3 regions of the Afipia dichlorophenoxyacetatis genome follow, and region 3 is predicted to be linked to each of the others. Evidence: predicted binding sites of a transcription regulator. Region 3 holds the regulator's gene; each other region holds the start of a gene.

Region 1 (9,555 bases), 2.3 Mb from region 3:
CCCATGAAATGCGCCATATAGAGTTCGCCGTCGGTCGGCCTGCGGCCGATCGCGCCGGTGAGCTTGAAGCTGTTGGACTGCGTCAGCACGCCCGCCATGGCGGCGTTCGCGGCTGGATCGTCGCGCAGTTTCAGGATTTCGTTGCGCGCGTTAGGATCGTTGACGGAGTAGGTGCCGGACGGCGACTTCGTAATGGCGTCGGCATATTTGCCGAATCCAAACGCAGAGCCCGCCTCTTTGACGGTGCCGAGCCAGGTCTGCTCGATAAATTGATAAAGCCCACGCGCCGACGATGTCGACGCCTGTGCGGTCGGGTCGAGATTCGACTCCATCTTCGCCGCTGAGACGAGATATTCGAAGCTCGCGCCGGTGGCGCTTGCAGCGCCTTTAATAGTGTTCGCGATCTTGGTGCGCGCAGCATCAAGACCCGTCGTAAGGGTTTCGATCGACATAGGTTGGTTGCCCGCTCCCCAGGAACCTGAACCGCAACCTGCCCCAATTATGGTTAATGGCTGGTTAATGCAGAAGATCGGAGAGACAACCCTGCGCCGCAACTCTCCCAGCGCACGTCCTTGAACGACCTGGGATGTGGTCGTCGCCCGACAGCAACCGTTAGTCAGCCGGGATGAAGCGGAGGGTGCCTGACCGACGCGTGGGTTGACCGGTGTCGTTCGTATGATTGACGCCGTCCGTGACGGGCACCTCAGAGAAATCGAAAGGGCTTACCCCGTCCAGGCAAGCCACATTTACGGCATACAGGTTCTGGTTCGATCGTCGTTGATGATGCGTGTAGATTCCGCAGCGAGAACAGAAGAAGTGCTGCGCTGATCCGGTATGGAAGCGGTAGCTTGTAAGCGCATCCTCGCCCTGCAGGACCTTGATCGCACCCATTTCCGCCATGACCATGACGGCGCCTCGCATTCGGCAGTAAGAGCAAGTGCAGCGGCGGATCGAGTTGAAGCCGTCGCTAAGCGTCACCTCGAAGCGCACCGCGCCGCAATGGCACTGGCCAGCCCGAACAGTCGTGTCACTCACCACGTCACCTGCTAATGCCCCCGAATGGTCCGCAACAATTGGGCGGCATGATCCTTGGCGGGCCCAATATTGTTGATGACGACATCCGGCTCGGCGGAAACGACCGTACGCCGGATCCGGCCCTCGACCTGGCCATCGCTGCTGCGGCCGCGGTCAGCGATGCGCTGAGCCAGAATGTCCGGCGGTGCGGTGATCGAGACCACTGTGACATCGGTATAGGACCGGCGCGCGAGTTCGACGATGGTCCGCGAGACATTGACCACCACCGCGCGACCGCCCCGGATATCCTCGACGATCGACCGCGGCACGCCATAGCGCAGACCGTGCGCCTCCCATTGGAAGGCAAATTCACCGTGCGCGAGCATCTGCCCGAACATCATCGGGCTGACGGCGGCATTGTTCTCGGATGAAGACGCTTCACGTGTCACCACGCGCTGCGGAAACACGACGCCGGGATCGTCCGCACAGGCCGCCTGCGCAAGCCCAATGAGCGTATCCTTGCCAGCACCGCTCGGGCCGACAACGAGAACGAGACGGCCGGGGCCGATCAGGCCCGCGCGCTGATCAGAAAGTGTGGCTGTATCGATCATGCGACCCGGTTCCCTTCACGCCAGACGCTGCGCACCACAGGCAGATCCTTCGCCATATGCACGCGGATCACGTCAGCACGCTTGCCCGCAACAATCTCTCCCCGGTCGTTCAGTCCGACGGCTTCCGCCGCCGTCTTGGTGACGGTTCGCACTGCCGCGGCAAGATCAATCACCGGGGCATGCTTCGGCAATTGCATCGCCGCCATCAGCAAGCTCGAGGGCACGTAGTCCGACGACATGATGTCGAGCAACCCTTCACGGGCGAGATCGACCGCAGCGATGTTGCCGGAGTGCGATCCGCCGCGCACGACGTTCGGCGCCCCCATCAGCACGCGGACGCCCGCCTGATGCAGCCCGCGCGCGGCTTCCATCGTAGTCGGGAATTCAGCCACCGACACGCGATCGCGGATCGCGTCGCCGACGTTCTCCTCCGTGGTATCGTCGTGGCTGGCGAGCGGGACGTTGTGGTGATGCGCCAATGCGACGATGTCGCGCATATTCTTCGTCGCGTATTTCTTCTGGTATTCCAGGCGCTGCGCAAACATCACATCGAGCTGCGCATCGGTGAGACCGCCGGTCTTGCCGCGATAATAATCGCGCAGCTTGCCCTCATCGCGGAACTGGCGCTGTCCTGGTGTGTGATCCATCAACGACATCAGCCGAATATCCGGACGCTCGATCAACTCCTTGGCCTCTTCGACGACGCGAGGTGTCGGAATTTCACAGCGCAGATGCAGGAAGTGATCGGCGCGCAGCAAATTGGCTTCGCGCGCGTTACTGATCGCCGTCGCCAGAACATTCGCCTGGCCGTCAACCCCCTCGACGCCTTCTTCGCTCCAGAGACGTAACGAATCGAGAACCGTCGTGATGCCACTGGTGGCAAGCTGGCCATCGTAGGAAACAACGGCCGCAACCGAATCCCAATAAACCTTCGGGCGTGGCATGTAGTGCGCCTCGAGATGATCCGTGTGCAGCTCGATCAGGCCCGGCATGACGAGATCGCCGCCCATGTCTTCGCCGCGTCCGGGCGCGTTGCCCTCGCCTATTTCCGCGATCTTGCCGCCCGCGATCGCTACCCACCCGCGTTCGATAACGCGGTCGTGCAGCACCACCCGGGCGTTACTGAGAATTGTTTCGTTTTGTTCGGAACTCATGCTTCCCCCTTTTATGCCGCCGCCGCGAACGACGTCACGTCGACAATTCGATCCGCGATCAGATTGCGCACGTCGTCATCGTGCACGATCGCCACCATGGCGACGCCGCGGGCTTTCTTTTCTCCGACCAGATCGACCACGATCTGGCGATTGGTTGCATCGAGCGATGCCGTCGGCTCGTCCAGCAACAGGATCGGCATATCCGAGATGAAGCCGCGCGCGATGTTGACGCGCTGCTGCTCACCGCCGGAGAAGGTCGAGGGCGGCAGCGCCCAGAGCCGCTCGGCAATATTCAAGCGGCGCAGCAGTGCGCCGGCACGGGCCTTGGCGTCGTCACGCGCAACGCCATTCGCAATCAGAGGCTCCGCCACCACATCGATCGTCGCCACCCGCGGCACAGCGCGCAGAAACTGGCTGACATAGCCGATGGTGTGCCTGCGGACGCGCAATATGTCGCGCGGCTCGGCACTCGCGATATCGATCATATTGTCAGCGTGACGCACGGCAATACGGCCCTGATCGCAGCGGTAGTTGCCGAAAATCATCTTCAGGATTGACGACTTGCCCGTGCCCGAAGGACCAGCCAACACGACGCATTCACCAGAATTTACATGCATCGACACGCCGGAAATGACCGGCAACCGTACGCCGTTCTGCAGGTGCATGGTGAAAGTCTTGGCCGCGCCGGAGATTTCGATCATCGGAGACATCTGCACCTCACGCCGGCAGGATAGAGGAAACGAGAAGCTGGGTATAAGGCTGGTGCGGATCGTCGAGCACCTGATCGGTCAGACCGGTCTCGATCACCTCACCGCCCTTCATCACCATCACCCGGTGCGACAACAGCCGCGCCACCGCGAGATCGTGCGTCACGATCACGACCGCAAGGCCGAGCTCGTTGACCAGCCCGCGCACCAGATCGAGCAATCGCGCCTGTACTGATACGTCGAGGCCGCCGGTCGGTTCGTCCATGAACACCAGACGCGGCTCGGTGACGAGGTTGCGCGCAATCTGCAGGCGCTGCCGCATGCCGCCGGAATAAGTTTTCGGTGCGTCATCGATGCGGCCGGTCGGAATCTCAACCCGTTCGAGCCACGACGACGCGGTGTCGCGAATATTGCCGTAGTGATTCCAGCCGACTGCCATCAGCCGTTCGCCGACATTGGCACCGGCCGAGACCGCCATGCGCAGACCCATGGCGGGATCTTGGTGGACGAACCCCCAGTCTGTCCGGAACAGGAACCGCCGCTCGGCTTCGCCAAGGGTCGCAAGATCACGGGTAACACCGTCGCGCATCCGATAGAGCACCCGGCCGCCGCTCGGCTCCAACTGTGTCGACAGCATCTGCAGCAGCGTCGACTTGCCCGAGCCGGACTCGCCAACAATGGCCAGCACTTCGCCTGGATACAGTTCGAACGAGACGTTGCGGCAGCCGAGGTGACGGCCATAGGACTTGCTCAGGTTCTCGCAGATGAGAAGTGGCTGATCGTCGTCGCGCATCATGTCACCTGATGGTCGGCGCCGAAGCCCGCGCCCTGATGGCCGTCCGCACGGCGTGTTTCGCAATAATCCGTATCGGAGCAGACGAACATTCGTCCGCCTTTGTCATCGACCACGACTTCGTCGAGATAAGATTCTGTCGATCCGCACAGCGCGCATGGCGCGCTGAAGCGATAGGTTTCAAACGGATGATCCTCGAAATCCAGCGAGCGCACCTTGGTATGAGGCGGGATTGCATAGATGCGCTTCTCGCGCCCCGCGCCGAACAGTTGCAGCGCTGCGCAATCATCCATCTTCGGATTGTCGAACTTCGGCGTTGGCGATGGGTCCATCACATAGCGGTCGTTGACCTTCACCGGATAGGCATAGGTGGTCGCGATGTGGCCGTGGCGCGCGATGTCTTCATAGAGCTTCACATGCATCAGCCCGTACTCGCCGAGCGCATGCATGCGGCGCGTCTCGGTCTCGCGTGGCTCGAGAAAGCGCAGCGGCTCGGGGATCGGCACCTGATAGACTAGCACCTGATCCTCGGACAGCGTCGTCTCTGGGATTCGATGCCGCGTCTGGATCACGCTGGCGTCGGACGTCACCGTCGTGGTCGCGACACCCGCCGTCTTCTCGAAGAACTTGCGGATCGAGATTGCATTGGTGGTGTCGTCGGAACCTTGGTCGATGACTTTAAGCGTGTCGTCCGCGCCAAGAATGGCCGCAGTCACCTGCACGCCGCCGGTGCCCCAGCCGTAAGGCATCGGCATTTCGCGGCTCGCGAACGGCACCTGATAGCCGGGGATCGCGATCGCCTTCAGGATCGCGCGACGGATCATCCGCTTGGTCTGTTCGTCGAGATAGGCGAAGTTATAAACCGGCGCGTTCATTCGGCGGCCTCCGCAAGGGTATTGTCGCTGTCTTTCGCCGCTTCGAATTCCTTGCGCAATTTGCGCAGCAGTCCGAGTTCGGACTGGAAGTCGACGTAGTGCGGCAGTTTGAGGTGTTCGACAAAGCCTGTGGCCTGCACGTTGTCCGAATGCGACATGACGAATTCCTCGTCCTGCGTCGGCGCACGAACCTCTTCGCCAAGCTCACGTGCCCGCAGTGAGCGATCCACCAGCGCCATCGACATGGTCTTGCGCTCGCTCTGCCCGAAAGCGAGGCCGTAGCCACGGGTGAAGCACGGCGCTTCCGTAGCGGAGCCCTTGAACTGGTTCACCATCTGGCATTCGGTCAGTTCGATCGAACCGAGCGGCACGGCGAAGCCGACTTCTTCGGCAAAGAACTCAACCTCGACATCGCCAAAACGAATTTCACCAGCGAACGGGTGCGTGCGGCCGAAGCCGCGCTGCGTCGCATAACCGAGTGCGAGCAGAAAACCCTCGTCGCCGCGGGCAAGGTTCTGCAAGCGCAGATCGCGATCCGCCGGGAAGCTGAGTGGCTCCCGCGTGAGATCCCCCACCGGCTGATCCGGATCTTCCTTTGGAGAGGGTTCAATCAGGCCATCCGCACCGAGAATATCGGTGACGCGCGGCATCGACTCGTTGCTTGGTGTGCCCTGCGCTGGCTCGGCGACGGCTTCACCCGCCGCGAGTGCCGGATCAAGCAGACGATGCGTGTAGTCGAAGGTCGGGCCGAGAATCTGTCCGCCTGGAATATCCTTGAAGGTCGACGATACCCGGCGGCGCACCTGCATGTCGGCGGTGTCGAGCGGTTCGGTGATACCGAACCGCGGCAACGTGGCGCGAAATGCGCGCAGCAGGAAGATCGCCTCGATCAGGTCACCGCGCGCCTGCTTGATCGCAAGCGCTGCGAGCTCGCGGTCGTAGAGCGAACCTTCCGTCATCACGCGATCGACCGCGAGAGTGAGCTGCTCTGAAATTTGCGCCAGCGACAAATCCGGCACCGCTGGATCGCCGCGGCGCTCATGCGCCATCAGCCGATGTGCATTCTCGATGGCGCGTTCGCCGCCTTTGACTGCAACGTACATGTCTCAGACCTCCTTCGCGGCAACGTGGGTGCTGCGCGGCAGCGCGACGAGATCGCCACCGCTGACCAGCAGCAGATCGACGCCCAACGGAAATAGCGCGCGATTGGCCTGCATGCGCGCGACGAAATCCTGCGGCAGTGCGTCCGCCCGCAATTTCGATGTGCCTTGAATGCCCGGTCCGCTGAACGTGAACTCGTCGCCCGCGGTCAGCGTCTCCACCTGAACCACCAGCGTGGTTGAGCGGTCGGGATATTCCGGCGTACCCGGTGCAAACACTTGAAAATCCGGCAACGCCGAACCCTTCGCGATCAACGCGAAAGCGGCTTGCGACGCATCAGACGTCAGCGGTGCCCCGGTCTGGAAGCGCAGCCACGACGCCATGTCGGCCTCGGTTGCGAAAGCCGGGTCGAGCCAGATAGGCGTATCGTGATCGAACAGCGCTAGCGCCACTGCGGCGGTCGCTGGCATCATCAGCGAGGGTGCTTTGACCTCTTCCGCAATCGTATGAACCGACCCCGGCCGCGCCATGGCATTCATCACGGTGCGGAACACTGTCTGCGATGATTGTACCGGGTTAGCGAAGCCTGTCCCAAGGCCGGACTGAAGAGTGGCAAGTGTCATGATCTCAACCCTCGCCTCGCACCAGTGTGTAGAAATCGACCCGTGTGGCAGCCGTCTCAGCATCCTGCTGCACACGGGCCTTCGCCAGTTCCTCGCGTAGCGGCGCCACGACCTTTGCTTCGACGCGTTCTTTGAAGGCATCGCTCTGGATCAGCGCATCACACAGCGCGATCAGCCGCGCCTTCTCGCCGTCTCGTCCCAGCACATAGCCGAAGCCGACTTCGCCAGAGGAGAGACGCACCGCCGCGCGCGACACCGAGGCTTCACCGAGATTGAACGGCGCGCCGTCGCCGCCAATCCGGCCACGTACCATGACAAGGCCATTCTCCGGCTGACGCAGGGATTCATGTGGCGGAACATCGACCTCGCCCAGACACGCAGCGATCCGCTCCGTCGGTATATGCGCCAGCACGGCCATGGCCTGCTGACGTTGGGTTTGCTGCGGACTGATTTCCGGTCGGGTCATGATGTCCAGCTTGCTGATTCCAAGTTGTCTATGTTAATAGACAACTTCGTAACGCAGCGCTATGACAATCTGGTGACGACGGCATGATTTTCGGTATGTTGCGACTCTCACTCCGCGAGGGGCAGTTGCATCCATGAGTCTGACTGAAACCAGCACCGGCGTTGCGCTGTGGCGGCGCGTGGCAGATTCCATCGAGCAATCGATTGCCGATGGAACCTATCCGCGCGACTCCAAGCTGCCGGGCGAAACCGAAATCGCGGAACTCCATCGGGTCAACCGCCACACCGTGCGCCGCGCGCTGGCTGCGCTCGCCGAACGTGGGCTGGTGCGCGCCGAACGCGGCAGCGGTACCTATGTCGAAGCCCCGCGCATCGCCTATCCGCTGCGCTCGCGCACACGCTTTTCCGAGATCGTCAGCGCGGGCGGACATGAGGCCAGCGGCAAGTTGCTGAATGCATCGATCGAAGATGCGCCGCAGGATCTCGCCAAACACTTAGGGCTCAAGACCGGCGCACCCTTGCTGCGGATCGATGCACTGCGCACAGCAGACCGGATGCCAATTTGCGTCGGCTCCGCATGGGTCGAAGCGGACCGCTTTCCTGATGGCGCCAAGCTTTACGGAAAACTGCAATCCATCACCAAGGTGCTGGAACATTACGGCATCCGCGACTATCGCCGCGAGTGGACCAACATCACTGCGGCCATTGCCGAAGCCGCCGACGCCGCGCGTCTCGATCTCGCGCTCGGCCGTCCGGTCCTCGTCGTTGAAAAGCTCGATACGGAAATGAACGGCAAGCCATTGATCATATCACGCTCGCGTTTCGCCGCTGAACGCGTTCAGTTCGTCATCGAAAATTAGTGACAAAGATTAGTGCCGGGCTTCTCCTGCCCGGCCGATGATCGCGCGGCGCAGCCGGGTCGAGACAAAATCGATTGCTGCAACCGCGACGAGGATCATGAGAATCAGCGTCGAGACCTTCTGCCATTCCAGCACACGGATCTGTTCAGCCAGTTGCAGGCCGATGCCGCCCGCGCCGACGATGCCGATGATCGTGGCCGAGCGCGTGTTGGATTCGATGTAATAGAGAATTTGGCCGGCAAGCACCGGCAGCACCTGCGGCAACAGCCCGAAGCGAATCTCATGCATCTTGCTGCCGCCCGCTGCACGAATACCTTCGACCTGCTTGCGGTCGGCGCCTTCGATCGCCTCCGAGAATAGTTTGCCGAACGCGCCGAAATCCGACGTCGCGATGGCCAGTACGCCTGCGAATGGGCCAAGCCCGACCACGTTGATCCACACCAGCGCCCAGATCAACGTATCGATACCGCGGATCGAATCCAGAAAGCGCCGCACGGGAAAACGCAGGAAGATGGACGGGATGACGTTCTTCGCCGCCAACAGACTGACGGGAAGCGCCATCAGTGCCGCCAGCAGCGTGCCGAGAAACGCGATCGACAGCGTCTCTCCCATGGCATGGAGATATGTCGGAAACGATGTGCCCGGATCGGGCGGGATCATCAGCATGACGAACCAGCCGAGCTGCTTGAATCCGGTCACCAGACGGTGGATCGAAATCTCCAGATACCAGCAGCCGAAGAAAAACAGAGCAATGGCCGCTGCCGCAATGATAAGCGCCTTCACGCGGCCCGCATTCGATCCGTGGAACAGATCAGGGTACTGCGCCGCGAGCTCCGCCGTGCTGCGATCGGCCGCGATCATGTGCGCGCTCCCGTGCCGAGCAGGCGGCCGCGCAGCCAGCCGGTGAGGATGTCGATAATGAACACGGTGACGATGATCATCACCAGGATCGCGCTGACGTCCGAATAAAAGAACTTACGCACCGCGACCACGAGTTCTTGCCCGATGCCGCCCGCACCGACAAAACCCATGATGGACGCTTCGCGCACATTGATCTCGAAGCGCAGCAGCGTGTAGCTGGCAAAGCCCGGCATCACCTGCGGCAAGACCGCAAAACGAATGCAAGAGAGCCAGTTCGCACCCGTCGAGCGCACGCCTTCCAGCGGCTTCATATCGATATTCTCGACGATCTCGTAATAGAGCTTGCCAAGCGCCCCGATGCAGTGGATCGCAATCGCCAGCACACCGGCCATCGGTCCGAGACCAAAAGCGATAACGAAGATCAGCGCGAACACGATGCTCGGAACAGTGCGACAGAATTCAAGAAAGCGGCACGTCACGAAACGCACCAT
Region 2 (9,555 bases), 2.3 Mb from region 3:
TCGATGCTCTTGTAGGGGCTCTTCGCCAGCACGAAGAACATCGAATAGTAGCCGGTGCTGCCGTCGATGTTGCGGTCGTTGGCGAAAGCTTCGGTCTTCACACCGGTGAGACGAGCGCGCGAGAACGAAGCCGAGCCGTAGCTAGCAATGTGGATGTTGCCGTTGCGCTGACCTTCGATCACCGCAGCATAGTCGTTGGCGATGCGGAGGTTCACCTTCACGCCGAGTTCCTTGCTGAGATATGCAATGAACGGTGCCCAGCGCTCGGTCACGCCCGAGGCGTTCTCGGCAGGAACAACAGCGAAGTTGAGTTCAGGATACTTGGCTTTCCAGTCCTGGGCGGAAGCTGCGGTCGCGGTGAACGCAAGCGCGGCCGCGCCGGCAAGAATAGTACGACGATTGAACATAAAGTCCCCCTGTTGTGTCGTCAGATAGTTTCGGCAGAAAGATCAGGCAGCCGCGACACTTCCGAGCGCGGGCGCCAATTCTCCGGGTACGAAATCCGGCGCTTCGTCCATCACTTCGCCGGCCTCAAGGTCGTAAAGCTCGCGGGCGATTGAGTCCGTGAGCATCGCAGGCACGCCATCAAACACCACACGGCCCGCAGACATGCCGATCAGGCGGTCGCAATACGTCCGTGCCAGATCGAGCGAATGGAGATTGCACATCACCGTGATGCCGAAGTGCTTGTTGATACGCAGCAACGAGTCCATCACGATGCGGGTATTGCGGGGATCAAGCGAGGCGATTGGCTCGTCCGCCAGAATGATGTCCGGCTGCTGGACAAGCGCGCGCGCGATCGCCACACGCTGCTGCTGCCCACCAGAGAGTTGATCGGCGCGCTGCGCCGCCATCGGCATCATGTCGAATTGTTCGAGTGCGGAGATGGCAACCGCCTTGTCGTCCTGCGCCCACATCTGGCTCATCGAGCGCCACAGCGGCACGCCTGCAAGGCGCCCCATCAACACGTTGGTCAGGACATCTAGACGGCCAACCAGATTGAACTGCTGGAAAATCATCGCCGAACGTGCGCGCCAGCGGCGCAGCTCTTGGCCCTTCAGCGCGGTCACATCGACGCCTTCGAACGTGATGCGTCCGCTGGTCGGCTGCTCCAGACGGTTGATCATACGCAGCAAGGTGGACTTACCGGCACCCGAACGGCCGATGACACCAACGAAACGTCCGGGCTCAATCGAGAAAGACGCATTGTCAACGGCCGTCTTCGTACCAAACCGGCACGTCAATCCGTCCACTACAAGCATTCGTCGGCTCCGTCCTTAACAGAGCCCCACCGCTAACGTGCGTATTCTACAGTTGTGTGACAGCGCAGATTGTTCCCGCGCACTTCTGTGTGCAGCGCAGAAGAGATTTGCCGTCACTTAATGTTCATGACATTGTCACGAAACACACCGAAGACACTACACACACCCTCATTCCCGCATCACCTCACTGCGAGATTTGACCGCCTATGGCTGGCAAGACACTTTCCGTCCAACCTTTCATCGACCCGACTGCAACACTACGCGACAGCAAGGCGGGCGCTTATTGCGAAATCGGCGCACGAACAACACTTCTTGAAGTTACGCTCGGCGATTATTCCTATGTCGTGAACGATAGTCAGATTGCCTATGCTACCATCGGCAAGTTCTGCTCGATCGCGGCGATGACGCGGATCAATCCCGGCAACCATCCCATGCATCGCGCGACGCAAGCTCACTTCACCTACCGCGCGAGTGCCTATTTTCCGGGCGAAACGGACGACGCGGAGTTCTTCGACTGGCGGCGGAGCCATCATGTGACATTTGGCCACGATGTGTGGATCGGTCACGGCGCCATCGTCCTGCCCGGCCGCAACATCGGCACTGGTGCCGTGGTCGCCGCAGGCGCGGTCGTCACCAAGGATGTGCCGGCCTATACAATCGTCGGGGGTAATCCCGCCAAGCCGATTCGCCGGCGCTTCTCTGAACGGGTCGAAGAGCAACTGATGGCGCTGGCATGGTGGGATTGGACCCATGACCAGCTTCGCACCGCGCTGCCGGATTTCCGGAAGCTGCCGGTGGAAGCCTTTATTGAAAAATACAACAACGCGACAACATAACGCGGGATCGGACGAAGCATGACGGACATCTTGATCGAAGGCGGACAGACGCTGATCGGCAACGGATTTGTGGATGATGCGACCATCCATGTGGCGGATGGCCTCATTTCGGAAACATCGTCACGCGCCGAACCCGCTTCGCTGCGTATCGACAGCCGCGGTCTGATCGCGCTCCCTGGTATCGTGGACATGCATGGCGACGCTTTCGAGCGGCAGATGATGCCGCGCCCTGGCGTCGATTTCCCGATCGATGTCGCGCTGATGGACAGTGACCGGCAAGCCATCGCCAACGGCATGACCACCGTTTTTCATGCCGCTACATGGTCGTGGGAGCCAGGCCTGCGCGGCACCGAGAATGCTCATCGTCTTGTCGACGCCATCGAAGACCTGCGTCCGCGCTTCGCAGCCGACACACGCTTCCACCTGCGGCAGGAGACATTCAACCTTGATGCCGAGCCGATGATCGCTGAGTGGATGGCGACGGGACGCGTCAGCTTGCTCGCCTTCAACGATCACATGCACATGACCACGGCGTCGATGAGCAATCCGAAGAAGCGTGCGCGCATGGTCGAACGATCAGGCCTCAGCGAAGGCGAATTCGATGCGCTGGTCGACCGGGTCATGAAACGTGCGGACGACGTGCCGGCATCGATCGAACGGCTGGCCGCCATTGCCCGGGACAACGATGTGCCGTTGCTCTCTCACGACGATGAATCGCCGAAGCAACGCGCGAACTTCCGCGGACTCGGTATCGATATCGCGGAATTCCCGATCAATGAAGAGACCGCGCGCGCTGCTATCGACGGCGGTGACTTTACCGTGTTCGGTGCGCCGAATGTGGTGCGCGGCGGCAGCCACACTGGCTGGACCAGCGCCGCCGAGATGGTGAACAAAGGCCTCTGCTCCATCCTCGCCTCGGACTACTATTATCCGGCGCCACTGCTCGCCGCGTTCCGCCTCGCAGCCGACAGGATTGTGCCGTTGCCCCAGGCCTGGTCGCTTGTTTCGGGAGCACCGGCTGCCGCAACCGGCCTGCATGATCGCGGCGACATCGCGTCCGGCAAGCGCGCCGACATTATCTTGGTCGATGCGCAGGAGGCGCTACGGCCTCGCATCGTTGCCGTGATTGCAGGCGGACAGCTCGCGTACCTCACCGAACCACAGCGGATGACAACGACAACCATGTCTCCTGCACGCAGGGTTGAACCAGCCTGAAAGCTTCGATAATTAAATCATCGCATGCCGCAGTATCCCCGTTACGCCATCTACTTCGTCCCCTCAGCCGACAGCGCGCTTTATCGCTTCGGCGCGGGTGTGCTCGGCTATGATGCCTTCACGGGAAAGGCGCTGCCTTTCGCTGACGGGATCGAAGCACAGATCGCGGACTGGAAGCAGATCACCGTCGATCCGCGCAAGTACGGCTTTCATGCCACACTGAAAGCACCGATCACGCTGGCACCCGGCAAGACCGAGAATGAACTCATCTCGGCGATCGAGGCGTTCATCCAAAAGCCCCACACCATCCCGGTGATCACGCCGGTTGTTCGCGCCATCGGCAGTTTCATCGCCATCGTGCCGAATGCGCCTTCACCTGACCTGCAGACATTCGCCGCCGACTGCGTGACGACGTTCGACGACTTCCGCGCGCCGTTGACACCAGAGGATCGCGCTCGGCGCAATGTTTCTGCTCTGACGGAGCAGCAGATCGCGTATCTCGACCGCTGGGGCTATCCTTACGTGTTCGAGGAATTTCGCTTCCACATGACACTCACCGGATCACTCCCGGTTGAGCGGCGCGACAGCGTGCTGGAAGTCCTGCAGAAACGCTTCGCTGCTCTTGCTCTTAGCTCAGTTACCGTCGAACACCTCGCACTGCTCCGTCAGAGCGATGGTGCGTCCCAGTTCACAGTCATCGGACATTGGGCACTTAAGCACGTTTGATTGTTCAACGTGTAAATGTACGTGACAGTCTTCCTGTCCTATCGACCATATGAGGTAATTGTCTGGATCGCCCATTCGGCGTAGCCTTTTGTTTGCCGGCCGTGCATCGCACGGAACAATAAATGATCGCTCGCTTGTCAATTGCGAGTTCCGATCAGCGAGGCGCTCGACAATGCGCGGCGAAATCCACCACTTCCGAACTGGGAATGACGGGGAGCATCCGCATGATCCATCCTCGCGCCGGCTGGCGGCGATCATTGCGGGTGATATCGCAGGCTACAGCCGCCTCATGCAGCTCGACGAAGACGGAACTTACGCGCGCGTCAAGCGGATCGAACGCGACCTCGTCGAACCGACTATCCTGGAACATCACGGCCGGCTGGTGAAAACCACAGGCGACGGCTTCATTGCGATTTTCGATAGCCCGGTCGAAGCGGTGCGCTGCGCCATCGTCATCCAGCAGAGCATGGTGGGACGCAATGCATCGCAGCCGCGCGAGAACTGGATCGTCTACCGCATCGGTGTCAATCTTGGCGACGTGATTGTCGAGAGCGAGGATGTCTATGGCGATGGCGTCAACGTCGCTTCCCGTCTCGAAGGCATTGCCAGCCCGGGACAGATCTTCATTTCCGGCGGCATCTACGAGCAGGTCAAACACAAGCTCGTTTGCGGCTATCAGTCGCTCGGCGACAAGCAGGTCAAGAACATCACCGATCCCGTGCGGGTCTATCGGGTGCTTCCCGATCCATCGGCGCTGATCGAAAACCGGATACGGCCACTCGCGGCGATGCTCGTTGCCGCCACTGTTGTGCTGCTGTCCGTTGCAGCCGGCGCGTTCTGGTACTTCGTGATCAAGCCCCGCGATCATCTGATCGCAAGCCGCGCACCCGCGCCGGTCACAGTGCCCGTACCGGCCGCCCCATCGCCGGCGCCGATCCCTGCTCCAGCAGAGACAACTAAAGCGCCTTCCGCCACGCCAACTCCGACAGCCCCGCCAGCAGCACCTCCGCAAGACGTGGCAAAGGCGCCCGCGATCACCGTAACACCTCCATTGTCGCAAGCTAAACCCACTCAAGCCGCCCCCGCGCCGCAAGCGGCTCCCAAGGCGCCACCAGCAGTGGCCGCTGCGCCAGCGGCGATCACACCTCCGCCCGTTGCAGCGAAGACGAATGAGCCGGACATGGTGCCGCTGTCCGGCGGCAGCTTCTCCATGGGCAGCAATGACGATCTCTCCGAGCGACCGATCCATCGCGTATCGGTGAAGCCGCTTGCAATCAGCAAAACGCCGATCACGGTTCGCGAGTGGAACAATTGCGCCGAAGCTAAGGCATGCTCGTTCACCGCTACAGGCCGCGACGACGCGCCGATCACAGATGTGAGCTGGAACGACGCCAAGCAATTCGTCACCTGGCTCTCCAAGGAGACCCAGAAGCCCTACCGGCTGCCGAGTGAGGCCGAATGGGAATACGCCGCGCGCGGCGGCACGCAGACCACTTACTGGTGGGGCGATCAATTTCGAAACGGAATAGTCAATTGCAAGAATTGCCTCGACGCGGCTGCCGGCGAGCAACCATTAAAAGTCGGAAGCCTCAAGCCGAATCCATTTGGCCTGCACGACATGGGCGGCGGCGTCGATCAGTGGGTCGAGGATTGCTGGCATAAAAATTACCAGGGTGCCCCTTCCGACGGTTCGGCATGGACCGCCGACGGCGATTGTACCTCACGCGTGATCAGATCGGGCTCGTGGCGTAATGACGCCCGCTCAACCCGCCCCGCAAGCCGCGACCGTTACGACGCCGTGGTGCGCTATCCGACCCATGGATTTCGGGTCGCCCTATCTCGTGAGGACAAGCCGTAAGGGAAGTGACAGCAATGGGCATCATCCGGATCATCGCGCTCTCGACGACGCTAACATTGCTGTCCTTTGCAGCTCACGCGCAGCAAACGCCGGCGGCGAAGGATGCCTATCTCTATTTCGTCTGGCCGCAGGATGGTGCGGTCATCAAAGGCGCGTTCTGGTGCCGCTTCGGGTTGCGCAACATGGGCGTCACCCACGCGGGCGATACTTTCGCCAATGCCGGCCACCATCATCTCCTGATCAATGTCAACGAACCGCTCAATCCCAATGAGCCCATTCCGCAGGACAAGTCCCACATGCATTTCGGCGCCGGCCAGACTGAGGCGCGCATCGAACTACCGCCCGGGAAGTACACGCTGCAACTGGTGCTCGGCGATGCCAAGCATTACCCGTTCGATCCGCCGGTCGTGTCCCGGAAAATTAACGTCACGATCCGTTAGGGCGGGACTACCGCGCGTAGCTTTGCGCTTTATATGTTCGCGAGAGCTTCTCGCACTTGCCTCTTTGCCAACTGAGGAAACGCAATGGGGGGCTGATGCCATGATCGCACCCGACACGTTCTGGGATTTCGAACACACTGGCTGGAACAAGGATGCCATTGTCACTTCGTATCACCAGCATCTCGGCGAGGTGACAGCAGGCTGCATCCCCAGCCTGCTCCAGGCCGTGAAGCTGAAGGCCGGCGACAAGGTGCTCGACGTGGCGTGCGGCGCGGGTTACGTCGCGGCCGCCGCGCACAAGATGAGCACCGAGGCGATCGGACTGGATTTCTCGGCGGCTCAAGTTCGCCTTGCGAGACAGACCTATCCACACATCAGATTCATTGAAGGCGATGCCGAGGCACTTCCCTTCGCCGAAAAGCAGTTCGATGCGGTCGTCAATTCGTTCGGCATGCCTCATGTCCCGCACCCACACAGAGCCGCAGCGGAATCATTCCGCGTGCTCAAGCCGGACGGACGGTTTGCTTATGCGTCATGGTGTGAGGCGAGCAAGTGCATCGGCATATCGATGGTCTACGATGCTATCCGTGAACACGGCTCGCTCGATGTCGGATTGCCTCCGGGACCCAATTTCTTCAGCTATGGCGATGTGAAAACTGCTTCGGATATGCTCAGCCGCGCCGGATTCAAGGACATTTCCGGGACAGAGATTCCGCTGGTCTGGCGCGTACCTTCGCCCGAAGCTTTCGTCGAGGCGATCTCCTCCGGCACCGTGCGCGCGGCGGCTGTTCTCAACCGGCAGAATCCAGCGAATCTTGAGAATATCAAACACTATTTGCGCAAGATGATTTTGAGCTTCGAGCACGACGGCGGTTTTGCCGTTCCAATGCCTGCAATGGTCGTCTCGGCACACAAACCTGTGCACCATTAGACGCACAAATGGAAAGCCCGCCTCAATCGGCGGGCTTCTCTTGTCCGAATATGATCTTGATCACTTCTTCACGATCACAACCTGAAGATACTCGCTCGGCACCACAATGGTTCCGTCGTCGGCCGTGTTCAAACGCCCGATCAACGCGATCAGATCATCATGCAAACTACGCTGCTTGGTTTCATCGAGCGCGGCAAATGCCTTGAGCGTCGGACCGTAATAGGTCCTGAACACATCAAGGAAATGCTCGGGCGAACGATAGCGGAATGCGAAGTGACGTGGCTGGGCCTGGATCGATGCCGCGCCGTTGCCGAACAGTTCTGTGAGCCGCTCGCGGGTCCCCCACAACGCCGGCGATTTGACGCCTGCCGGCGGCGGCAGATATTGACCGAGCGTCTTGAAAACCTGCCCGATAAAGCCCTGCGGCGTCCAGTTCGCGAGACCAATCCTGCCCTTCGGCTTGCACACGCGCAGCATCTCTGAGGCTGCCTTGTCCTGATCGGGCGTGAACATCACACCGAAAGTGGACACCACCACATCGAAGCTTGCGTCTTTGAACGGCAACGCCTCCGCGTCGGCCTCCTGGAACGCAATGGTCAAGCCCTCGGCGGCGGCGCGTGCCTTGCCGCGCTCGAGCAGCGCAGGCACATAGTCCGTCGACGTCACGTCGCACCAGCGCCTCGCGGCAGCCAGCGACACATTTCCGTTACCGGCCGCGACGTCAAGCACACGCTTTCCCGCGCGTAAATCAATCGCTTCGCACAAGTCTTCACCGACGATCTGCAAGGTTGTACCAACCACTGCATAATCGCCAGACGACCACGCACCATGCTGGCGCGTCTTAACAACGGCAAAATCCGGTCCGGGTGGAACTGCGGTCATGGTCATTGTCATGGCACTCGCTCCCTAAGAGTTGTTCAGAGTTGTAAAGCCCGCCTACGCGGCATGTGGCACCCTGACGCGGAGCTGTTTGTGCTGCTATGCAGTTTCCGCCAGATGGTGCAGAATCCGCATCGAATTTTTGACCTGAGCGCCGGTTGCGCCGATCCCAATTCTGGATTGGAGGCGAGCCATGAGTGTGAAGTCAGACACGTTCGCGGGAGCCGAGGACGCAACGCTGCACGTGCGGCATGCGTTGCCAGCGAGCGTTGCCCATGCCCTGCATTGGTTGGCCAGTCGGCTCGACGAACCCATCCAGCTCGAGACACTCGCGACGGTCGCCGGTGTGCGGCCGCGCACGCTGGAAGCGCACTTCAGACTTTACCTCGGCACCACCCCATTGGGCTGGGTGCGGCGCATGCGGCTGGCACGCGCGCGACAACAACTGTTATCCGCTGACACCAGTGCGAACGTGACCGACATTGCCACCGCCAACGGGTTCAATCAGCTTGGCCGCTTTTCCGCGCACTACCGCGAGCAATTCGGCGAACTGCCATCGGACACGCTCAAATCCGTTCGCGGACAGATGGCAGGCAATGACGATATCGTCGATGAAGCGATGCGCCTGAGCTGGCGAGCCTTGGGCTCAGCCTTCATGGTGGGACCGCAATCCTGCAGTGCGGCGCTGGAAGACGCCGAACAGGCGCAAGAGCTCGCGCCGCACTATGCATTGCCGAAAGCGATTGCAGCCTGGTGCTGGGGCCAGCGCGCGGCGCACAACTTCAACAGCACCTCGCAGCTTGATCGCGCGCAGTCGCAAAAATTCGCCGACGAAGCGGGACAGCTCGCCCCGCATGATGCGCTGGTGCTGAGCTTGTGTAGCGGTGCGCTGACGCTCAACCGCAAACTCAGCGCAGCCGACCAGCTGATCGAACGTTCCTTGACGATCGAGCCGTGGTCACCATGGGCGTGGCTGCGGCGTGGTTGGCTGTCAGGCTATCTTGGAGACGACAGCGCCGCGCTGCGCGAACTTCAAATCACGCTGCGCCTGATGCCATTCGAGCCGGTGCGCCATCTGGTCTTCATCGGCATCGGCTGCGCCCATTTCAACGCGGGGCGCTATGACCGCGCCATCAAATGGATTCAGGATGGCATGGCGGCCGGGCCGGAATCGTTCTGGGCTGAACGCGTGCTCGTAGCGGCCGCAGTCCATGCGGGCGCGCGGGACGAAGCGCGGCGTTGCGCGCTCAAACTTCTGCACAAGGACAAGGATCTCACGGTGAGCACCGCGCGCGATGCGTGGCCGTTCACACCTGCCTTCATGGAACGGCTGAGCGATGGCCTGGTGACCGCAGGCGTGCCCAGGAGATAATCGTCACGCCGGAGCTAAGGCCGTTCAGTAAGTGAT
Region 3 (9,555 bases):
CGAAATCAAGCGCGAAATTGGCGTCGCGCGGCGCCTGTTCCAGCCGACGCTTGAAATAGCTCATGATGTTCGGATTAACGAAATCATAGTGCGCCAGCATCCCGGAAATGCGCTCCTCATGGAGATTTGGCGCGAACAACTCCGTCAACGACGACGCGATGGCCTCAAGCGGAGTCTTGTCCCGGACGAAGTGGACATAGGCGTCTACCGCGAAGCGTGTTGCCGGCAGAATCCCCTCCGCAGACTCCACGTAATCGGAGTCGAGCCCAAGCCCCTCGGTCAATTTCAGCCAGCGCTCAATGCCACCTTCGGTGCCGAAATTCCCATCGTGATCTTCGATGCGATGCCGCCATTCGAGGCGAATATTGCGGTCGCGAAAACGGGAAAGCACCACCGCATCCTTGATGGGAATGGAGCTCTGATAGTAGTAGCGATTGAGTGCCCAGGCTTGGACCTGCCCCTTGTTGAGCTTGCCGCCGTGCAGCAGCCGGTGAAATGGGTGCAGATTGTGATAGCGGGTTTCGCCGATGTGCCGCAGCGCGGCCTCCAGGTCTTCCGCACTGGCAAGCGGCGTCCCTTTCGCCAATGAAAAGGCGGTTGTCGTCTTCAAACGATAATCTCCATCCCGTCCGAGGGAATTAGCCAGCCTGCCGCTTCGACATGCGCGCGCTCTGCGGACTCCGGCAACAGCGCCAAATTGGAATTGTTGATGTGAAGAAAAACTTTACGGCCAATTCCAAGATCGGCAAGGGCTGCTATTGCGCCATCCGTGCCTGACATGGCCATGTGCCCCATTCGCTGCCCTGTCTTGCTGCCAAGTCCGGCTGCAATCAGCTCATCATCGCGCCAGACCGTTCCGTCAAAAAACACCAGTGGGGCGTTTTTCAGACGCAGCTTCAGCTCAGGGGTCATGGCAGCGCAAGCCGCCAGAAAAAAGAAGTATTGGCCGCTCTGCTTGTCCGAAATTCGCAGGCCGACCGTATCGCCTGCTTCATCGTCCAGCGCAGGTGCTGCAGCATCTTCCAGATACCAGGCACGTTTGCCAGGAACGAGGAATGGGAGGACTTCCAATCCTGACGGTGAGCCGTCCGCCAGCATGGGCTCGAAAGCAACATCGAATTCGATCGGTTCGCGGCCTACCCGCTCCGCGCTCAGGACATTGAAGATGCTGTTATCCCTGAGTGTCGAAAGAACGCGCTGATGCGCGTAGATGGTGAAAGGCCAGCCCTCGCGCAGGGACAATAACCCAGCGACGGCATCGACCTCGCCGTTGGTCAGAATCACTCCCGAGATCGGACTGTGGCGTAATTGATCCAGTTTCGGATGAAGTTGCGGCGTTGCAATCACCTGCTGACGCAGGTCGGGCGACGCATTGATCAGAAACCAGTGTTCGTTATCGGCGCTGACAGCGATCGAGGCCTGTGTGGCTCGCAAATCCGGTCGCTCGATCCGCGTGGTTCGGCAAACCTTGCAGTTGCAGTTCCATTGCGGGACGCCGCCACCAGCCGCCACCCCTAGAACGACAACACGCAACATCCCGACGCCTCCGGCATTCCCGGCTTGCGGAAACTAGACCCAGACACAACAAAGCCCGGTGCGAAAGAACTCCACCTATCGGGCGAGCCCTAACGCAAACCGGACCAATTGTCTTTTGCAGAAATTCGCAGACTTACTTGCGCGCCGCGCAGGCATACATGTTGATTTCCATGCCCACCGGCACTTCAACAATCTTTGGAGCTTTCCAGGCCATTTTGGTCTCCTTCCCAATTCATCCTGCGACTGGGTTTTTATTGCCCCGTCATGAGTCAGGTTAACATGGAGATGCCCAAAAGCGAGGTGCAATTTTGCTCCTAATCGGCACAAAATTGTTATCAGCGCCTACCAACGATTGCAGAGCAACATCTCTTTAATGCTGCTCTGCAGCAATCTTGTTGGGATTACTCAGCTTTGGCGAAGCGATCGTCCAAGGCATATCCGGCGCCGCGAACGGTCCGGATGGGATCCTGCTCCCGGCCTAGGTTCAGAAGTTTCCTGAGCCGGCCGATATGGACGTCCACGGTGCGCTCATCGATATAGATGTCACGCCCCCAAACACCGTCGAGCAATTGCTCGCGGCTGAAAACGCGTCCCGGGTGTTCCAGGAAGAACTCCAGAAGACGGTATTCGGTCGGTCCGAGATCGATGGGGCGGCCGGAACGAGCCACACGGCGCCGGTCACGGTCCAATTCGATGTCACCAAAGGCAAGAACCGTGGCAAGGCGCTCGGGGCTGGCGCGACGCAACAAGCCCTTCACCCGCGCCAAGAGTTCCGGCACCGAGAATGGCTTGACGATGTAGTCGTCCGCTCCGGTGGCAAGACCCCTCACCCGTTCGCTTTCCTCGCCGCGCGCGGTCAGCATGATGATCGGGATCTGCTTCGTCTCAGGTCTTGCCCGCAGACGACGGCAAAGTTCGATCCCCGACAAACCAGGCAACATCCAATCGAGCACGATCAGATCAGGGATGTGCTCCTTAAGCCTGGTGTCGGCGTCGTCACCGCGTGCAACGGTTTCGACATCGTAGCCTTCAGCATCCAGATTGTACCGAAGCAACGTGGTCAACGCTTCTTCGTCCTCAACGACAAGAATTCGGGCGCTCATGTCCGACCCTTCAATTTAAACCCTCTCATCAGCTGCCGGAGACAACTGTCGCAAAACTCGTCATATCGCCTTTGGGGCGCTGATCGACCATCTGTTGACCTTCGATCATGTAGAAGACCGTCTCAGCGATATTCGTCGCATGGTCGCCGATCCGCTCGATGTTCTTGGCGCAGAACATCAAGTGGATGCAGAAGCCGATATTGCGCGGATCTTCCATCATGTAAGTCAGCAACTCACGGAACAACGAGGTGCAGATCGCATCGACTTCCTCGTCGCCCTTCCAGACCGCCATGGCAGCCGGCAAGTCATGCGCCGCATAAGCATCAAGCACCGACTTCACCTGGGACTGTACCAGATCGGTCATATGTTCGAGGCCGCGGATCAGCTTCAGCGGGTGGAAATCGCTATCGAGCGCGGCGACGCGCTTACCGATATTCTTGGACAAGTCGCCCATGCGCTCAAGATCAGTCGCAACTCGCAGCGAACCGACGATCTCTCGAAGATCGACAGCCATCGGTTGACGGCGCGCAATGGTCAGAACTGCACGCTCTTCGATCGCATGCTGCAACTTGTCGATGTCGAGATCGGCGGCAACGACACGCTTGCCCAACGCGACGTCCCGACGGATCAGGGCGTCGACAGAATCAACGATCTGACGTTCCGCCAAACCACCCATCTCTGCGACGAGCCGGTTAAGCTCCTGGAGATCTTCGTCGAACGCCTTGGCGGTATGATCTGTTCCCATAATAATTCTCCACGCGATAAGCGTCAGCCGAATCGGCCGGTGATGTAGTCTTGCGTCCGTCTGTCGGTCGGCGACGTAAAGATCTTGTTCGTATCATCGAACTCGATCAGTTGGCCGAGATACATGAACGCCGTCTTGTCGGACACGCGCGCCGCCTGCTGCATGTTATGCGTGACGATCGCGATCGTATAACTCTCTTTCAGTTCCTGGATCAGTTCTTCGACCTTGGCGGTGGAGATCGGGTCGAGCGCCGAGCAAGGTTCGTCGAACAGGATCACTTCCGGTCGCACCGCGACCGTCCGTGCGATGCACAGGCGCTGCTGCTGGCCGCCCGAAAGGCTCAAGCCGCTCGCATTCAGCTTATCCTTGACCTCGTTCCAGAGCGCGCCGCCGCGCAACGCGGCTTCAACGCGACCGTCCATTTCGGACTTGGAAATCTTTTCATAAAGACGGATACCGAACGCGATGTTCTCATAGATGGTCATCGGGAACGGCGTGGGCTTCTGGAACACCATGCCGATGCGCGCGCGCAGCAAGTTGAGGTCGAGCTTCGGGTCGAGAATGTTGGTGTTGTCCAGCATGAGCTGCCCGACCGCGCGCTGGCCTGGATACAGGTCATACATGCGGTTGAAAATACGCAACAACGTGGACTTTCCGCATCCCGACGGTCCGATGAACGCCGTCACCCGGTTCTCGCCCAGCAGCAGGTTGATGTTTTTCAGCGCGTGATGTTCGCCATAATAGAAGTTCAGATCACGCACCGTCACTTTGGGACGCGCATCCGCCGCTGCCATCATAGACGGTGCCGAGCTGGAAGAATGGCTAGTGGAGACAGAAAGCTCGCTCATTTTGCTGTCCTCTCGGCGACAAGAATGCGTGCGCCAATGTTAAGGGCAAGTACGGTCAGGGTGATGATCAAGGCGCCGCTCCACGCGAGTTCTTTCCAGTACGCATAGGGGCTTTGGACGAAGTTGTTGATAGTCACCGGCAGGTTAGCCATCGTCTTGGTCAGATCGAGGCTGAAGAACTGGTTGCTGAGTGCCGTGAACAGCAGCGGTGCGGTTTCACCCGCGACGCGCGCGGTTGCAAGCAGGATGCCAGTGATGAGCCCGGAGCGCGCAGCACGGTATGCGATGCGCTTAATCACGAGCGACCGTGGCAGACCGAGCGCCGAAGCGGCTTCACGAAGCTGATTTGGCACCAGCCGCAACATGTCTTCCGTCGTACGCAACACCACTGGAATGACAATCACCGCAAGAGCAAGCGTACCCGCAAGCGCCGAAAACCCGCCCATCGGCACGACCACCGCACCATAAATGAACAAGCCGATTATGATCGAAGGCGCGCTCAACAGAATGTCGTTGATGAAGCGGATCACCGAGGTGAGCTTATCGTGCTTGCCGTATTCGGCGAGGTAAGTTCCGGCGAACAGTCCGATCGGTGCACCGATGCCAACGCCCAGCACGGTCATGATGAGCGAGCCAACGATCGCGTTCAGCAGGCCGCCTTCCGTCGATCCGGGAGGCGGCGTATTTTCAGTGAAGAGCTGAAGCGAGAGGCCTGCAAGGCCATTGTAAAACAACGTGAACAGGATGAGCGCGAGCCATGTCACGCCGAATAGAGCAGCACCCAGGCACAAAAACCTGACGATGATATCTGAGCGACGGCGGGATACGTAAATCGGGTTCATGAGTTTAGCCTCCCGCCTTCTTCTCAAGGCGCAGCAGCATCAAGCGAGCGCCAGCGAGCACGAAGAACGTCAAAACGAACAGCAGCAAGCCAAGCAACATAAGGCCCGATTGATGTAGTCCGTCGCTTTCGGCGAATTCGCTGGCGATCGCCGCCGAAATCGTCGTGCCAGGCGCGAAGATCGAAGACGAAATGCGGAACGAATTACCGATGATGAACGTCACGGCCATCGTCTCGCCAAGAGCGCGTCCGAGAGCCAGCATGACACCACCGATCACGCCGACACGCGTATAAGGGATCACGACGCTGCGCACGACTTCCCAGGTTGTACAACCCAAGCCGTAAGCGGCTTCCTTCAGCACCGGAGGCACTGTGGCAAAGACGTCGCGTGAAATGGCGGTGATGAACGGGAGGACCATGATCGCGAGAATCAGCGACGCATTGAAAAGGCTGAGGTAGGACGGCGGACCGGCGAAGATCGATCCGAGCACTGGAACGCCGTCGAAGATCTTGATCATAAAGGGTTGGAATGTGTTGGCCAGGAACGGCCCGAGCACGAAGAAACCCCACATGCCGTAGATGATGGATGGAATACCTGCGAGCAGCTCAACTGCCATGCCAATGGGACGGCGCAGCCATTGCGGGCAAAGCTCGGTGAGGAAGATCGCGATGCCAATGCCGACCGGGATGGCGATGCACATCGCAATAACCGAAGTGATCAGCGTGCCGTAAATTGGTCCAAGCGCACCAAGCACCGGCGGATTTGCAGACGGCGCCCAGCGCTGCGTCGACAGGAAAGAAAGTCCATACTCCTGTATCGCAGGCCACGCGCCCGCGATCAGGGACAAAATAATGCCCCCGAGGATGAGAAGCACACCGATCGCGCAGGCGCGCGTGGTCCAGTAAAATGCTTTGTCCCCGAATTTGAAGGCACTCAACGCCTTGGCGCGGTCGTAGGGCCCGGCAGCTTCCATCGAAGTGCTTTGTACAGCCATCTCTGCCACGCTGATTCCCCTTGCTCAGTGAACTCTATTTGAAGCCGCCACCGGAGACTAAGCGGAGGAGAGGTCGCCCCCTCCTCCGCAAATGTCTTAGCTCTTGATGTCAGCCGACCAGGTCTTTTCGATCTGCTTGACGACCGCTTCCGGCATCGGAATGTAGTCGAGCTCTTCAGCCATCTTGCCGCCCTTCTCGAACGACCACTTGAAGAACTTCAGAGCTTCAGCCGAAGCAGCCTTATCGGCCGGAGCCTTGTGCATCAGGATGAAGGTTGCAGCCGTGATCGGCCAGGAGGTGTCGCCCGGCTGGTCGGTGAGGATGACGTAGTAACCAGGAGCATGCGCCCAGTCAGCGTTCGAAGCCGCGGCCTGGAATGCAGGAACGGTCGGCTGCACAGTCTTGCCGGCCTTGTTGATCATCGCTGCGTAGGTCAGCTTGTTCTGCTTCGCATAGGCGTACTCGACATAGCCGATCGAGTTCTTGGTCTGGCCGATGTTGCCAGCAACACCTTCGTTGCCCTTGGCGCCAACGCCCGTGGGCCATTCAACCGCAGTACCGGAACCAACCTTGGTCTTCCACTCTGCGTTTGCCTTCGACAGATAGTCGGTGAAGTTGAAGGTCGTTCCCGAACCGTCCGAGCGGCGCACGACGGTGATGGCGTCCGTCGGCAGCTTCAGCTTCGGATTCAGCTTGGCAATCGCGGCATCATTCCACTTGGTGATCTTACCGAGATAGATGTCGCCGAGCACTTCACCCGAGAGCACGAGCTCACCAGAGTTGATGCCTTCGAGATTTACGACCGGGACGATCGCGCCCATGACCATCGGCCACTGCGCCAGACCATCCTTGTCGAGCTGCTCAGCCTTCAGCGGCGCGTCAGTCGCACCGAAAGTCACGGTCTTGGCCTGGATCTGCTTGATGCCACCGCCCGAACCGATCGACTGATAGTTCAGACCGTTGCCGGTTTCCTTCTTATACGCGTCAGCCCACTTGGAATAGACCGGGAACGGGAACGTCGCTCCCGCGCCGGTGATGTCAGCGGCAAAAGCCGACGTCGATGCGGCCACGAGACCGGCAGCGACGATTGTTTTAATGAAATTCACAGGTTCTCTCCATCTTATGAGCGGGTGCGCAATCGTCTGCGATCGCCTCCCGAGGCCGCCTGTCTAAAGGTCCGGCATAGAGCTTTTATGGAGGTTGAATGACAGTCATATGACAGCCATCGGCGGTATTATTTAACTGGCAAACGTCCAAACAAACGACTGAAATATATAAAGAAATACCGACACGCCATTCAGCAGGGCATCCCTTGAACACCCCACTGCGCGGGAGTGTTAACGCCGTTATATGACAAGGGAACGACGTTCAAACGCGCGTCTCATACGCAGGTTTTTCCAACATGGGCGCCTGGCGAACGGCTCGCCGCCGAAAACCCTAATGAATAGTTACACTTCGTATCTTGCCGAAGAGAGCGATCCCGCGGTGAACAAGCCTTTGTTATCTGGTGATGCGCATGGAGGAGATGAGCTCAAGGCCCCTACTGAAGGGGCATCAATCATCGTGTACAGATAGATCCGAGCGCGCCCTCTTCCGCAGAAGAGAGACGCGCCGTGGAAATGCTCCGACTGCGCTTAAAGCACTGGGTCAATCAAGTGCCTTAGAGGTAAGCAGCGAGACCGCTGCCACCATTCAGCGTACTCTGGACCGACAGCATGGTTCTGTAGTTCTGGATGAGCTTGTTCGTGACGTCATCGGTCACGCCGAGGACCTGCTTCTCTTCGTCACTCATGTTCAGATAGCCCTGAATCACCCCGCCCGGACCGGTTGACGAACTATCTCCCGATGAATTCATCGTATTAAGAATGTTCGTGCGCGTCCGCTGCTCGAGTTCAGTCTTAGCCGCATAGGCTTCCTCACCTGAGAACGACGAGTCCTGATTCAGAGCGATTGTTGCCAGTGTGCGGTTATCGAAATTGGAAAAATCGACAAGCTGGCCAGTCTTTCGGGACGGATCAAAGACCAACTCCGTCCCATTATCCCGGGCGCGGTTTTCTTGATCGTCGAGCATCGACCGAGCATAAGCCGCGACATCTTGTGTAGAGGAATCAGGGCCAATAGCACCGGCGCTGGGCGCAGCTTGATCGAGCAACGCGCGGACGGGATCATTGCTGTCGCCCGTGTCGGGCGCCTTTCCGAATGAGGCCTTTGCAGCCGAGAGCCCATCCGTAACAGCCTGTTTCTGGGCCTTCCAGGTGTCGGTTGCCTTTTCAGCATCGCTCGCCTGATCCAGATAATCGGACGCAGCCTGATAAAGGCTCGCATAGTCACCGGTGTTACGCGCAATCACAACATGCGACGCCATTGACTTATCAAACCGCGAGGTCAATTCAGCGGCAGCGGCTGCCTTCTCGTCGTCACTGAAACGACCATCTGTACTCGATGCAACTTGAGATAAAACATCTCTGCTCTGGCCGCTCAGATCAACCGCAACCTGCCCGTCCAGCATGGCGGAGGAAATGCCGAGCTTGTCATACTGATCGTCGAACCAGGCACGAATGGTATCGAGCGGATCTGACGACGCATCCGCATCGTCTGATGAATCAGCGGCCTTTGCCGCGTCAGACGCATCTGCCGCTGAAGATGAAGATGAAGATGAAGATGAAGACGAAGACGCAGTGTCCGCCTCTTCCTTCCCATCAGAAGCGGCCGACGAATCGCTTGTGGCGGCCGACGCACTTGGATCCGCAACGTCTGCAGCCATCTTGGCCATATGGGCCGCGTGGGCCATATGGGCTTTCGCCTTATCAGACAGCGTCACGTTCGTGGCTGACGAAGAGTCCGAAGACGCGCTCTCCTCGTCCCCCATGTACTGCACCAAACTCGGCTGTGCGGCCGCAGCCGCATATTTACTCCATCCAGAATTCCACAACGAAGAAGGATAAGATCCGATGGTCGATGACATAGCGAGAAGCCCCAGCAAGCATTAGCCTGCCACACCCCTTGCAGGCCCTATGCCAAGCTGCAAACGCCTGGAATCTTGGGACATTTCCTCAATGCACCGGATAATTCATCACCCGACCCGGCAATTTTTGCAGCGACCGCGGCGCATTCTACCCAGTTGACCGCCCAATAACGATCGCTGCTCTCTATTTAGAGAATCGGTAACAGCCTCGCCTAAATTGAGGCCCTATCTCATTTCCAGTAAGGCCGCGCATTGCTGAAGGTTTTATGGGCCTGCGCAGCCGCAACGAGAACCGTCGTCTCGCGCGCCTCCTCGTGACCTATCACCAACCCAGCCGCGAATGTTGCTTCTGACATTTCAGCAGCGATCTCTTTTGACCGCGATATGTGCACGGAGATGTCATTGAGATCACCGAGACATGTCTGGATATCCTTGACCGCTGCAACAAATTTCCGCCGGCGTTTACGCATCTTTTTTTCCGGAAATAGCGTTTCAAAGAATTCTGACGCGTAGCGTATTTT

The links. The regulator PhoB, encoded in region 3, activates phosphate uptake and scavenging genes when phosphate is short. The targets are predictions, from matches to a motif close to TGTCATNNANCTGTCAT.
Region 1: phnF (phosphonate metabolism transcriptional regulator PhnF) is a predicted target of PhoB. The motif match lies at 7,406-7,422, and genes of this name have one in related genera.
Region 2: phnC (phosphonate ABC transporter ATP-binding protein) is a predicted target of PhoB. The motif match lies at 1,308-1,324, and genes of this name have one in related genera.

The regions. Positions count from the first base shown of each region.
Region 1 covers NZ_AP029250.1:1,597,894-1,607,448, reverse strand. The annotation lists gene ACZ5C3_RS07440 (lytic transglycosylase domain-containing protein) at 1-452, opposite strand, end outside; gene ACZ5C3_RS07435 (GFA family protein) at 613-1,038, opposite strand; gene phnN (phosphonate metabolism protein/1,5-bisphosphokinase (PRPP-forming) PhnN) at 1,047-1,625, opposite strand; gene ACZ5C3_RS07425 (alpha-D-ribose 1-methylphosphonate 5-triphosphate diphosphatase) at 1,622-2,779, opposite strand; gene phnL (phosphonate C-P lyase system protein PhnL) at 2,791-3,489, opposite strand; gene phnK (phosphonate C-P lyase system protein PhnK) at 3,497-4,279, opposite strand; gene ACZ5C3_RS07410 (alpha-D-ribose 1-methylphosphonate 5-phosphate C-P-lyase PhnJ) at 4,279-5,154, opposite strand; gene ACZ5C3_RS07405 (carbon-phosphorus lyase complex subunit) at 5,151-6,257, opposite strand; gene phnH (phosphonate C-P lyase system protein PhnH) at 6,261-6,878, opposite strand; gene phnG (phosphonate C-P lyase system protein PhnG) at 6,883-7,344, opposite strand; gene phnF (phosphonate metabolism transcriptional regulator PhnF) at 7,478-8,203, shown strand; gene phnE (phosphonate ABC transporter, permease protein PhnE) at 8,213-9,064, opposite strand; gene phnE (phosphonate ABC transporter, permease protein PhnE) at 9,061-9,555, opposite strand, start outside.
Region 2 covers NZ_AP029250.1:1,587,352-1,596,906, reverse strand. The annotation lists gene phnD (phosphonate ABC transporter substrate-binding protein) at 1-407, opposite strand, end outside; gene phnC (phosphonate ABC transporter ATP-binding protein) at 450-1,262, opposite strand; gene ACZ5C3_RS07365 (LbetaH domain-containing protein) at 1,469-2,098, shown strand; gene ACZ5C3_RS07360 (alpha-D-ribose 1-methylphosphonate 5-triphosphate diphosphatase) at 2,117-3,313, shown strand; gene ACZ5C3_RS07355 (DUF1045 domain-containing protein) at 3,338-4,039, shown strand; gene ACZ5C3_RS07350 (SUMF1/EgtB/PvdO family nonheme iron enzyme) at 4,212-5,897, shown strand; gene ACZ5C3_RS07345 (DUF4399 domain-containing protein) at 5,912-6,337, shown strand; gene ACZ5C3_RS07340 (class I SAM-dependent methyltransferase) at 6,438-7,268, shown strand; gene ACZ5C3_RS07335 (class I SAM-dependent methyltransferase) at 7,329-8,156, opposite strand; gene ACZ5C3_RS07330 (tetratricopeptide repeat protein) at 8,341-9,519, shown strand; gene ACZ5C3_RS07325 (carbohydrate porin) at 9,544-9,555, opposite strand, start outside.
Region 3 covers NZ_AP029250.1:3,866,194-3,875,748, forward strand. The annotation lists gene pqqC (pyrroloquinoline-quinone synthase PqqC) at 1-610, opposite strand, end outside; gene pqqB (pyrroloquinoline quinone biosynthesis protein PqqB) at 607-1,536, opposite strand; gene pqqA (pyrroloquinoline quinone precursor peptide PqqA) at 1,670-1,750, opposite strand; gene phoB (phosphate regulon transcriptional regulator PhoB) at 1,938-2,639, opposite strand; gene phoU (phosphate signaling complex protein PhoU) at 2,668-3,384, opposite strand; gene pstB (phosphate ABC transporter ATP-binding protein PstB) at 3,408-4,232, opposite strand; gene pstA (phosphate ABC transporter permease PstA) at 4,229-5,074, opposite strand; gene pstC (phosphate ABC transporter permease subunit PstC) at 5,079-6,068, opposite strand; gene pstS (phosphate ABC transporter substrate-binding protein PstS) at 6,165-7,175, opposite strand; gene ACZ5C3_RS18165 (hypothetical protein) at 7,730-9,034, opposite strand; gene ACZ5C3_RS18170 (CYTH and CHAD domain-containing protein) at 9,265-9,555, opposite strand, start outside.